DNA from 2 places in the Mesorhizobium sp. M0800 genome. Region 1 is predicted to be linked to the other one. Evidence: predicted binding sites of a transcription regulator. Region 1 holds the regulator's gene; the other holds the start of a gene.
What was found. Region 1 encodes LexA, which represses DNA repair genes until DNA is damaged. Its sites were predicted from a motif close to TGTTCNNNNTGTGTTCNG; they were not measured.

Region 1 (6,544 bases):
TACCCAGGCCGATCCAGATGTTGGCCAGCAACGCGCTCTGACGCAGGAATTCGGCGCGCTCGCCGCCGCCGGCCCAGCAGGTCAGGCGGGCCTTGTCCATCGGGCGCAGCAGCACCGGGCTTTCGGCCTGCGCCTCGGCCTCATCGATCGCGATCGTCTTGTTCATGCCGGTGCGCATGATCGGGCGCAAATCATGCACCCCCGAGATCGACACCACGTGACGAACGCGCCGGACGACTTCGGGCGCCAGCGGCGTCGTCGCCGTAACCATCCGGCTAACAAGATGGCCGCCGGCCGAGTGCCCGGTCAGCATCAGCGGCCCTGGGACCATCGCCGCCGCCTTGCCGATCGCCGCGCCGACTTCCTTGACGATGCCGCCAATGCGTATCTGCGGACAGAGCGTGTAGGACGGCATCGCCACCGCATAGCCGCGATCAACAGGGCCAGCGGCAAGATGCGACCAGAAATTCTTGTCGAATGCCATCCAGTAGCCGCCATGAACGAACACCACGAGTCCCTTGGGCTTGATGGCCGGCAGGAAAAGATCGAGCCGGTTGCGTGGGTTGTCGCCATAGGCCATGTCGAGCCGCGCCCTGCCCTCGGTCGAAAGCACGTCGCGGAAAACCCGCGCGGGCTCGATCCAGGCCGCCGGCCAGCGATCGCTGCCGGCTACGTTGGCGCCGTTGGCATAGGCGTTGTCCCAATCGGCAATGTGACGTTCGAACACCCTGCGCCCTCCCTGGCAATATGGCCTTGCAACGTAGCCGTGAGCATCGCGCGGCGCGTCGTCGCCAGCCTCACGATTCCAGCTCTCGCATCAATCTCAAGTGACAGCTGCTTTGATGGCGAAGCGCGCATCCTTCCACGCACCGGTGCGCAGGATATCCTCAAGCACTTTGACGGCCTGCCAGACATCGGCATAGCCGACATAGAGCGGGGTGAAGCCGAAGCGCATGGTCGATGGCGCGCGAAAATCGCCGATCACGCCACGTTCGATCAGCGCGCGCATGACCTGGTAGCCATGCTCATGCATGAATGAAATCTGGCTGCCGCGTTTTTCCCCATCGCGCGTGCTTTCGAGCGTGAGCCCGTAAGTGCCGCACTTTGCCTCGACAAGCTCGATGAACAGATCCGCCAGCGCGATGCTCTTCTTGCGCACCGCCGTCATGTCGACATCGTTCCAGATGTCGAGCGCGCCCTTCAGCGTGCGCATCGACAAGACCGGCTGCGTGCCGCACAGAAACCGGCGGATGCCGGTGCCGGCCGCATAGCCTGGCTCGAAGGCGAAGGGCCGTGCATGGCCCCACCAGCCGGTGAGCGGCTGCTGGATGTCGGAAAGATGCCGCTCAGCCGCATAGATGAAGGCAGGCGCGCCCGGGCCGCCATTCAGATATTTGTAGGTGCAGCCAACGGCAAAATCGGCGTTTGCCTTGTCGAGCTCGACTGGCATCGCGCCGGCGGTGTGGCAGAGATCCCAGACGATCATCGCCCCGGCTTCCTGAGCCCTGCGCGTCAGCGCCGGCATGTCGCGCAGTTCGCCCGACTTATAGTTGACGTGGTTGACCAGCACCACGGCGGTGCGTTCGTCGATCAGCTCTTCGATGGTCGGCGCGTCGACCCCCGAGAGGCGCAGCAGCGTATCTTTTCGCGTCGAAACCACACCCTCAGCCATGTAGAGGTCCGTCGGAAAACTATCGCCCTCGGCGACGATGACCTGCCGCTCCGGTCGCATGGCCATGGCGGCGTGCAGCAGCTTGTAGATGTTGACCGATGTCGTGTCGCAGACCACCGTCTGGCCGGCCGCGGCACCGATCAGGCGCCCGAGCTGGTCGCCAAGTTCAAGCGGCATGTTGAACCAGCCGGCCGTGTTCCATGCGCGGATGAGATCATGCGACCATTCTTCGGTCGCGGCCTTGTGCAGTTCATCGAAAGCGGCACGTGAAGCAGCTCCTAGCGAATTGCCGTCGAGATAGATCACTCCTTGCGGCAACACAAAGCGGTCGCGCATCGCGCGCAGCGGATCCGCGGCATCCATCGCCTTTATGGCCACGAGATCGGGAATTCCTGTCATGATTTGTCTGCTCCGCCAAGATCCAACGCAACGCCGGACACGCATCGACTGTTCTTCCATTACCTGGTTGCGCGCAGCAAGGCTCCACCGGCGAGAAGCAGCCTGACCAGGCGATGGAAACCGGGACTTAACCCGAGGTTGGCGTTTTGAGTTCGTTTCGTTCACGGTGCATTGACCAAACCGCACAGTCGATACGGGTTCACTTCCGTGCCATTTGCCGACCGACGGCCGATGCCAGTGCCGCCTTCTAGGAGGCCAGAAGGGCGCAAAACGAAAGCAGAATCAAGGCGATGAGGCTCGCGGCGATGAAAATGCGGTACGCCGGTAGGGGACGTCGTTTGTTTCCCGAGCCTTAACGCATTCATTAAACTTTAAACAGTTGCGGAACACAACTGGAACAGATAGTGTTTGTTCTGGGTTTGTTTTTCTGATTCTGTTGGGGGTCGCTATGCTGACACGCAAACAACACGAACTGCTTATGTTCATCCACGAAAGGTTGAAGGAAAGCGGTATCCCGCCTTCCTTCGACGAGATGAAGGAAGCGCTCGACCTGGCTTCCAAATCCGGAATCCACCGGCTGATTACGGCGCTGGAGGAGCGCGGCTTCATTCGCCGTTTGCCCAACCGGGCCCGTGCGCTGGAGGTGCTGCGCCTGCCTGACTCGATCGCCCCCGGCCTCAATGCGGCACGCAAGTTCTCGCCGAGTGTCATCCAGGGCAGTCTTGGGCAAGGCGGTCCTCGGCAAGGCAAGCCGACATCGTCGCGCGTGCCCGCAGCCGGAAATGACGACGATGTCGTCGCCGCCGTTTCGATCCCGGTGATGGGCCGCATCGCCGCCGGTGTGCCGATCGACGCCATCCAGCACCAGACGCATTCGATTTCGGTGCCGCCGGATATGATCATGGGCGGCGAGCATTATGCGCTCGAGGTCAAAGGCGACTCGATGATCGAGGCCGGCATTTTCGACGGCGACACGGTGATCATCCGCAATGCCGATACGGCGAGCCCCGGTGAGATCGTGGTGGCACTGGTCGACGAGGAGGAAGCGACGCTGAAGCGGTTCCGCCGCAAGGGCGCCTCGATCGCCCTGGAAGCCGCCAATCCAGCCTACGAGACGCGCATCTTCGGACCAGACAGGGTCAAGGTGCAGGGCAAGCTCGTTGGGCTGATCCGCCGCTACTGAGTTGCGCCCTTGGCGCCGGCTTTTGGATTGTCGGCCCTGCGGTATGGGGGCAGGCCGCGCGTCGCGCGTGAAAATTTCCGCTGCACGTGCCAGGGCCGGTATGATTTTTCGACCGCGAAACGGATTTCGGCGCGCGTTGCCGCTTGTGGATCGAAGTAGACGGCGGCACTTCCCGCGCGCGCCAGTTGCCGTTTGGTGACGACGAGGACCAGCCGGTCGTAGTAGCAGGGGTTATGGGCGGTGGCGTCGTCGATGACGATCAAGCTGGCAAAGGCGCAGGCTGGCCGCGCAGTATCGCGGTCCTTGGCTTGCGCGATGATCGCGCCGGATGGATGCCTGGCAAGGCAGAGGCCGTCCGTGCAAATGAACGGCATGCCCGGCGGTAGGTCGGCCGGATCGGCAATGTCGAATTGCGGGTCGTTCTTTCCAGGTGTTTCCGGCGCGACGATAGCCTCTGATGTGAGCGCGCGTTTCCAGTTGTCGATGGTGAACTCATTCGGGCGTGCCCGGTTGACCGCGAGTTCACCGCTGCCGATCGGCAGCGCGACCAGCCGTGCGTCCTCCGAGACCAATACGTCGGGTATGCGTGTCTGCGTTGTCGTCAGCAAGCCGGCGAGCGCAAAAGGAAGTGCCGCCAGCCGCAACCAGGTCGTCGCCATGCTGGCAATGACGAGGGCGATCGTCACCAGAAGGACGGATCTCAGCGAAATCAGCCCGACCGCATCGATCGGCGAGCGCTCCGAGATCCACCCGGACAGGGCGATCATCGCCGTCAGCCCCTTGCCCATGACATAGAGGAAAGGGCCATCCGCGCCGAACGGCATCGCCAGCGCACTGAGCACGGCGAAAGGCATGACGACCAGTGAGACGATGGGCATGATGGCCAGATTGGCGAACAGGCTGAGCGGCGCCACGCGCTGGAAATGCCATATGGCGAAAAGCGCCGTGGCGCTCCCTGCAATGATCGAGGTCATCGCCAGACCGCACATGCCCAGCAGGACCTTTCGAGTGGCAAAGCGTAGCGGCGACCGCCGCGGCGGCGGCGTGGTGGCCCTGCCGGCGCGGTAATCGGACCAGCCTGCATAGGCGCCGACAAGGGCCGCCGTCGCGGCGAAGGACATCTGGAAACTCGGACCGACCACCTCGTGCGGCGACACCAGGATGACCGCGATGGCCGAGATCGCCAGGTTGCGCATGGTGAGCGCGGCCCGGTCGAACAGCACGGCGATAAGCATCACCGCCAGCATGATGAAGCTGCGTTCGGCCGCCACGACAATGCCGGAAAAGACGAGGTAGGCCGCAATCGAAAAAAGCGCGGCGGCCGCGGCATATTTCTTGACCGGCCGTCGCGATGAGAAATCGGGAAACAGCGCAAAGGCACCCCGCAGCAGCGCCATGATGGTGCCGGCGACCAACGCCATATGCAGCCCCGAGATGGAGATGATGTGGTAGATGCCGGTGCGCCGCATCGCTTCGTTGATCTCCTCGGGAATGCCGGCGCGCACGCCAACGATCAGCGCAGCAGCAATCTCGCCCTCGGCGCCGCCGATGCGGCTGCGGATATGGTCGGCGATGGATTCGCGCGCGTCTTCGATCGCGGAAGAAAGCTGCGCGGCAAGCGGCATGCTGCCCGACGACACGACTTTCGGATTGCCGAGAAAAAAGCCGCTGCCGCCGATACCGGCGAAATAGCTGTCGAAGGAGAAATCATAGCTGTCGGGCCGCACCGGGCCGGTCGGCGGCAGCAGCCGCACATAGCCGGTGATCTCGGAACCGGCGGTCAGCGCAGCCGGTATCTTCATCGCCGAAACGCGGACCCGTTCCGGCATGTAGCGCAGTGTCGGCCTGGCGGTTGAGATCACATCGATTGTCAGCCTGATGCGGCCGCTCGCCATGGGCTCGTACGATACGACGCGACCCGTCAGCCGCGTCGAGATTTCGGAACCGAGCATATGCGTTCCGACACGCCATGTCTCGAACTTGGCGGCAAGTACGCCAAGCGCGCAGAGCAGCGCCACCATGAAGCACAGGCGCGTCCTGGGCCATGACCGCGAGACGACGGCACAAAGGGCCGCGAGGAGCGCGATTGCGATCGGCTGTGGAAAGGCCGGCTCCACCGACAGCCCGAAATATACGACCACCCCGCATGCGAGGAACACCGGCACCAGCAGGAAGGCGATGCCGCGGTCGAGTTCCAGGCCGGCTGCCGAGGTTACGCTGTTGCGGATACGGGACGGTGACGGGAGGCGGAAACGCCTGGGCAGGCGTACGATGGGCTCGCCCGCGGGCACGAGAACCGTTGCTGGGTCGCTGGCCGGCAGCGACGGAGCATCGAAGCGCGGAGCGGGTAGCAATGCCGGTGCCGGCAGGACAGGCGGGGGAGCAGCAAACAGCAAGCGTTCGCTGACGCCGTTGACCGCGTCCTCGCCCTCGCCCGCACCTCGGCCTCGCACAGCCATCGGGTCTGCCCCTTGCGCCCTCGACCTCCTATGCTACATGAACGCGCAACGCGCGAAAGTCCGCAAACCCACTTCCTTCGCCCGCCTGAGAGTTCCATGCCCGATAAGGTCGTCACCCGTTTTGCCCCCTCGCCCACCGGCTATCTGCACATTGGCGGCGCGCGCACGGCGCTGTTCAACTGGCTGTACGCCAAGCATACGGGCGGCACGATGCTGCTGCGTATAGAGGATACCGACCGTGAGCGGTCGACGGATGCGGCGACGGCAGCCATTCTCGACGGACTTTCCTGGCTCGGACTCACCTGGGACGGCGCGCCTGTCTCGCAGTTCGAGCGCGCGCCGCGCCATCGCGAGGTGGCCGAGGAGCTCGTTCGTATGGGCAAGGCCTATTATTGTCATGCGACGCCTGCCGAGCTAGAGGCAATGCGCGAGAGCGCACGGGCCAAGGGGCTGCCTCCCCGCTATGATGGACGCTGGCGCGACCGCGACCCGTCGGAGGCGCCGCCCGGCGCCAAGGGGGCGATCCGCATCAAGGCGCCGACAGACGGCGAGACGGTGGTGCATGACCGCGTCCAGGGCGACGTGCGCTTTCCCAACAAGGATCTCGACGATTTCATTATTCTGCGCTCGGACGGCAATCCCACCTACATGCATGCCGTCGTCGTCGACGATCACGACATGGGCATCACCCACATCATCCGCGGCGACGATCATTTGACCAACGCCGCACGCCAGACCGTAATCTATCAGGCCATGGGCTGGGAGGTGCCGTCGATGTCGCATATCCCGCTGATCCACGGTGCCGACGGCGCCAAGCTGTCGAAGCGGCAC
Region 2 (6,544 bases), on a different contig from region 1:
GGCGGCGGCTAGCTTCAATATCCGCTTCAACGACACATGGACCGCCGAGACGATCCAGGCCGAGATCCACAACCGCCTCGACCGGGCGGCGAAACGCAAGAAATACCGCGCCGGCAAGAAGACGCCGGTCGACTACGAGATCGTCTGGCGCGACGGGCCGAGCCATGTTTTCCTGACACGCGACGACAGGTTGATCGAGACGCTTGGCGGCTCGATCATGGCGGTGACCGGCAGGAAGCCGGCGCTCTCCACCTCCGGCGGCACCTCCGATGCCCGCTTCATCAAGGATTATTGTCCGGTGGTCGAATTCGGACTGGTCGGCAAGACCATGCACATGGTCGACGAACGCGTGGCGATTGCCGACCTCGAGACGCTGACGCAGATTTATCTGCGCTTCGTTGAAGACTGGTTTGCGCAGGACATATCCTAGTGATGCTTTCAGCGGATGAAACCTACGCTTCGCTTGCCGGTGCCTGGCGGCTGATGCTCGGCAAGGCCGACGGATTTCGCCTGCTCGACCTTTCGGCGGACGGTTTCTGGAACTCCTTTTTTGCCATCGTCGTCGCGGCGCCGGCACTGATCGTCGGCTGGGTCGGTATTGCCAACGAAATCGGCGATCCCAACGCATTCGTCGGCCGTTTCAGCATGTTGATCCGCCTGGCAACCGTCGATATCGGCGCCTGGGTGCTGCCGCTCATAGGCCTCGCCCTGGTGGCGCCGCGGGTCGGCGTCGGCGGCCGTTTCGTCCATTATGTCGTGGCCAGCAATTGGGCCTCGGCGATCATCGCCTGGATGATGCTGCCATCGGCGTTGATCCGGCTTTTCCTGACGTCGGCCAACGAAGTCTCCGGACTCGTGTCGCTGCTGTTGTTCGCGCTGTCGATGGTCTTGACCTGGCGGATGACCAACGTTGCGATCGGCAGGGGTGCGGCCGCCGGCAGCGCCGTTTTTGCCGGCATGTTCGTGGCGTCGCTGATCGTCCTGTTCGGCCTGCAGGCGCTGCTCGGGATCAGCGTTCCGGATCAGCCAGGCGTCGGATAATCGACGCCGACGAGAAACAGCCCGTCGGGCGGCGCCACCTGACCGCAGGCCGCACGGTCGCGCGCCTCAAGCGCCGCCTTGAGGTCGGCAACAGTCCAGCCGCCTTCGCCGACACGTTTGAGCGAGCCGACCATCGAGCGCACCTGGTTGTGCAGGAATGACCGCGCCGAAGCGCGGACCTCAATGAAATCGCCCGCCCGGCTGACATCCAGCCGGTCGAGCGTGCGGACGGGGCTGGTGGCTTGGCACTGGGTCGAGCGGAAGGTGGTGAAATCATGCCGGCCAACCAGCACCTTTGCCGCCTCGTGCATGGCACCGGCATCGAGCTGCTTCGGTACCCACCAGATCTTGCCCTTGTCGAGCGCCGCCGGCGCGCGGCGATTGACGATGCGGTAGAGGTAATGGCGGCCGATCGCCGAGAAACGCGCATCGAAGCCATCCGGCACGACGGCGGCCTTCAAGATGGCGATGCGCACCTTGGCCGCTTGCAGATGCGCGTTGACTGCGTCGCGCACCTTGTCGCCGGGCCATGCCTTGATCAGATCGACATGCGCCACCTGAGCGGTCGCATGGACGCCGGCATCGGTGCGGCCGGCGGCGCGCAGCGAAGCCTGCTCACCACAGAACTTCTCGATCGCCTGCTCGATCGCCTGCTGCACCGATGGCTGGTTGGCCTGGCGCTGCCAGCCGGCGAAGAGACTGCCGTCATATTCGATGTCGAGGCGAAAACGCGGCATTCCCGGATCGAGGCGAAAATCAGGCGGCGAGGGCTGAGCCGAAGGCCGAGGCGTAGACCAGCCTGCCGGTCTCCGGCGCCTCGCCCCAGGCAAGCGCCTGCAGGGCTTCGCTTTGGTAGTCGCTCTCGAATTTCGCGGCACGGGCACGACTGTAGCCGAAACGCCCATAATAGGCCGGATCGCCGAGCACCACGGCGAGCGTCTCGCCAGCAGCCTTCAGGCGGATATGCGCCTCGCGGACCAGCGCACCGCCGATGCCGGTGCCGTGGAACGACGGCTCGACCGCCAAAGGAGCCAAAGCCACCGCCGGGAAGCTCTTGCCGCCATTCTGCACGAAAAGCCGTGAAAACAGGATATGGCCGACCACTTGCCCGTCTTCGTCCGCCACCAGTTCGACGACGGCATCACCGCCGGTGACCAGCGCGTCGACCAGTCCGGCCTCCGTCTGCTGGCCGAATGCGTGTTCTTCGACAAGGCGGATCGCCTCGCGGTCCCGCGGCGTCGCCGCGCGTATGGACATCATGCTCATGACAATTTCATTCCTTTTTCGAGCTTGGCCCCGCGCAGAAACTCCTGCGCGGCAATGGGCCTTGCGCCCGCACGTTGAACTTCGACCGGCCTGATCGCGCCTGACCCGCAGGCGACCGTCAGCCGGTCATCGAGAATTCCTCCCGGTTCGCCGGCGCCTTGCGAGAGCGTCGAGCGAAGCAGTTTCAGCCGTTCCACGCGGCCGCCGATTTCGGCCTCGCACCATGCACCGGGAAAGGGCGACAGGCCGCGAATCTGGTTGTGCACGTCGCCGGCAGGTCGCAGCCAGTCTATGCGAGTCTCCGATTTATCGATTTTCTTGGCGTAGGTCACCCCCACCTCCGCCTGTGTGGTAAATGTCAGCGTATTCCGCTCCAGCCGTTCGAGCGCTTGCACCATCAGCGCAGCACCGAGGACCATCAGCCGGTCGTGCAGATCGCCGGCCGTCATGTCGGGACCAATGGGACATTTTTCAACCATTGCCACCGGGCCGGTGTCGAGGCCTTCCTCCATCCGCATCACCATAATGCCCGTTTCGGTATCGCCGGCCATGATGGCGCGCTGGATAGGGGCAGCGCCGCGCCAGCGCGGCAATAGCGATGCGTGACCGTTGAGGCAACCGAGCCGCGGCGCCTCGAGAATGGGTTTGGGCAGAAGCAGCCCGTAGGCGACGACCACGGCGACGTCGGCACCCAAGGCGCGGAACGCCTCCTGCTCCGCCTCGCCCTTCAGCGACACCGGCGACCGCACCTCGATGCCAAGCCGCTCCGCCTCGCGCTGCACCGGCGACGGCGTCAGTTCGAGCCCGCGCCGGCCGCCGGCGCGCGGCGGCTGCGTGTAGACGGCTGCCAACTCGTGCCCGGCCCCGGCAATCGCCCGCAGCGTCGGCACGGAGAATTCGGGCGTACCCATGAAGATGACACGCAGGGGCATTCGTCGACGCCTACCCCACCATCTTGCCCGGCGCCTTGTCCCTGGCGAGCTTCTTGAATTTCTTGAGCACCATGTCGCGCTTCAGCTTGGAGATGTGATCGATGAACAGCACGCCGTTGAGGTGGTCGATTTCATGCTGCAGGCAGGTCGCCATCAGCCCCTCGGCCTCGATCTCCTGCAGCTTGCCGTCGCGGTCGAGAAACTTCACCCGCACCGCCGCCGGACGCTCGACCTCGGCATAGTAATCGGGGATCGACAGGCAGCCTTCCTCATAGACCGACCGCTGGTCGGAGCTTTCAAGGATTTCGGGATTGATGAAGACGTGCGGCGCCGGCGTCTCGTCCTCTTTGGCGAGGTCGATCACCAGCATGCGCAAGGGTTCGCCGACCTGGATCGCTGCGAGGCCGATGCCGGGCGCGTCATACATGGTGTCCAGCATGTCGCCGGCCAGTTTGCGCAGATCGCCGTCGACACGCTCGACCGGTTTTGAAACCTGGCGCAGGACGGGATCGGGGAGGATGATAAGCGGCTTGATCGACATGGTGTCTCACCTAAGACCTCGCAGGAAAAGCGTCAACCGGGGCGCCTTCGGGTCGTTCACGTTTTGATCTGTGCCGGCAGACCGAATCATCTATGCTGTCGACATGAACGATCTGGCCACCATCCTGTCCGAACCTGTCGCCCGCCTCGGCGCCACCACGATCACGCTCGGCCAAGCCCTGGGTTTCGGCGCAATGCTGTTCCTCGGCCTGTTCGTGGCGCTCGTCGTTGCGCTCTGGCGATCGGCCAAGGCGCGTGCAGTGGCGGCCGCCGAAGCCGCCGACCACGCCCGCGACGCCGAGGTGCGGATGGCCGGCATCTTGGCAAACCAGGCGGAAATGCAGGGCCGCATGGGCGCCATCGCCGAAGTGTTCGGGGCGCGCCAGGCGGAACTGACACAGTCGATCGGCCAGCGTCTCGATGCCATGACCGGCCGCCTGGGCCAGACCATGACCGAGCAGACGAGATCGACGCATGAGAGCCTCGCCAAGCTGCAGGAACGGCTGGCGGTCATCGATATCGCGCAAGGCAACATCCAGTCGCTGGCCGGCCAGGTCGTGCAATTGCAGGCGATCCTTTCCAACAAGCAGACGCGCGGCGCCTTCGGCCAGTCGCGTATGGAAGCCATCGTCGCCGACGGATTGCCGCACGGCGCCTATGAATTCCAGGCGACCTTGTCGAATGGCAGCCGGCCCGACTGCCTGGTGAAGATGCCGAACGGCGCACCGTCGCTTGCCATCGATGCAAAGTTTCCGCTCGAGGCCTGGAATGCCATCCGGGCCGCCGAAGGCGCCGAACTGCAGAAGACCGCCGCACAGGCTTTCCGCCGCGACATCGAGGTGCATGTCCGCGATATTTCCGAAAAATACCTGATCCAGGGCGAGACGCAGGACACCGCCTTCATGTTCGTGCCTTCGGAATCGGTGTTCGCCGAAATCCACGAGAATTTCGAGGCCGTTGTCCAGAAGGCGCATCGCTCACGGATCGTCATCGTCTCGCCATCGCTTTTGATGCTGTCGATCCAGGTCATCCAGGCGATCCTCAAGGATGCCCGCATGCGCGAGCAGGCACACCTGATCCAGGGCGAGGTTATCCGGCTGATGGAAGACGTCTCCCGCCTCGACGAGCGGGTGCGCAAATTGCAGACGCATTTCGGTCAATCGGCCAAGGATATCGAGGACATCCTTGTCTCGACATCGAAGGTGACCAGGCGCGGACAAAAGATCGAGGCGCTGGAGTTTGGCGTGCAGCCGGCGGAGGACACCGCTGGTTCGAATGGCAGCGGAGCAAAAGCGGAAATCAGCCCGCGCGTCGCCGATTCGAAAACCGGGCAGTTGAGGCTAAGGGTCGTCGAAGGCGACGATTGAGAGCTACGCCGGAACCGGAGGCTTCGCCCGGGTCTGGCGCTACTGCTCCTCGATGATGGTTGTGCCTTCGAATTCCGGCAGCCAATGCAGCGCCGAGCGGTGCCAGATCTGCTTTCTCGGCACCAGTTGCTCGCGCTGCCGTGCCGTGCCGACCCTGATACCGTAAACCTTCGGTCCCTCGCCCGCCGACGTGGCGTAGAGATGCGAGCCGCACTCACCGCAAAATGCCTGGGCGCGCTTGGCGCCGCTCGAACCGGTCTTGATATAGATCTTCGGCGTGCCCTTGGTGATCCTGTAATTGTCCTCGGACGCCGGCACGGTGACGCGAAAGGCCGTTCCGGTTAGCTTCTGACAATCGATGCAGTGACAAATGGTGGTCTTTTCCGGATCGACTTCGGCCTCGTAAGTGATAGCGCCACAATGACACGCGCCGTCGATTTTCATCTTCGTTCCTCCTGGAGCTTTTGCCTGCGATCATAGCCGGGACTGCCCGATGGCGCATCGATTTCCTCAAGCCATTTTCCTTAGGCCGGTTCTTGTCCGGATGCCCCCGCCAAGGCCTTGCTCCGGCGTTCCCAGGTGCCGGTGGTCTGCGGCTTGACGAAGAGCCGCGTCACCTCCGGCATCTCCGCCTTCAGCCGCGTCTCGAGGCGCTCGACACAGGTCTCTATCTCCGGCGCCGACAAATGATCCTCGAACTCGATGCTCAAAGCGGCGACGATCTCCTGCGGACCCATATGCAGCGTCAGCACGCCATTTGCCCGTTGCACCGCCGGGTCCTGCTGGATGATGGCCAGCACCTCTGTTTGCACCTCGGGCGAGGCCGGCTCGCCGAGCAGCAGGCTCTTGCTTTCGCGCGCCAGGAAGATCGCGGTCCCGCCCAGGATCAGCGCGATGCCGATCGACGCGGCGCCGTCGAGCTTCGGCATGTCCAGCAGTTCCGCGGCCGATATCCCGGCGAAGGCGACAACGAGGCCGAGAAGTGCCGCGCTGTCCTCGAAGAGTACGGTATAGACACTCGGATCCTTGCTGAGCTGCACCGCCTCGAGCCAGCCGTGGCTGCCTTTTTGGTGGCGGAACTCCTTCAGCGCCACCAGCCAAGAGGTGCCTTCGAAGAGAAAGGAAAGGCCAAGGACAGCGTAGTTCACCTTGGCGTTGGCAATCGGCTCCGGCGCCATGATGTGCGTCACGCCTTCGTAGAACGATATGCCGGCGCCCAGTGCAAAGACGAGGAGCGCAACGATGAAGCTCCAGAAGTACAGCTCGCGGCCATGGCCGAGCGGATGCGTGCGGTCGGCCGGCCGTGCGGCACGGTGCATGCCGTAAAGCAGCAGGCTGCCATTGCCGGTATCGACGAGCGAGTGGACGCCTTCCGAGAGCATTGCCGAGCTGCCCGTG

Region 2: the regulator LexA is predicted to act here: its motif matches at 3,834-3,851, upstream of NKI18_RS08565 (DNA recombination protein RmuC).

The regions. Positions count from the first base shown of each region.
Region 1 covers NZ_JAMYOZ010000004.1:91,911-98,454, reverse strand. Annotated here, with positions in the region: gene NKI18_RS07060 (hormone-sensitive lipase) at 1-727, opposite strand, end outside; gene kynU (kynureninase) at 824-2,071, opposite strand; gene lexA (transcriptional repressor LexA) at 2,520-3,254, shown strand; gene NKI18_RS07045 (ComEC/Rec2 family competence protein) at 3,248-5,713, opposite strand; gene gltX (glutamate--tRNA ligase) at 5,810-6,544, shown strand, end outside.
Region 2 covers NZ_JAMYOZ010000005.1:35,272-41,815, forward strand. Annotated here, with positions in the region: gene dapE (succinyl-diaminopimelate desuccinylase) at 1-430, shown strand, start outside; gene NKI18_RS08540 (hypothetical protein) at 433-1,041, shown strand; gene truA (tRNA pseudouridine(38-40) synthase TruA) at 1,023-1,778, opposite strand; gene NKI18_RS08550 (GNAT family N-acetyltransferase) at 1,798-2,307, opposite strand; gene fmt (methionyl-tRNA formyltransferase) at 2,304-3,233, opposite strand; gene def (peptide deformylase) at 3,250-3,780, opposite strand; gene NKI18_RS08565 (DNA recombination protein RmuC) at 3,884-5,146, shown strand; gene NKI18_RS08570 (GFA family protein) at 5,186-5,590, opposite strand; gene NKI18_RS08575 (cation diffusion facilitator family transporter) at 5,671-6,544, opposite strand, start outside.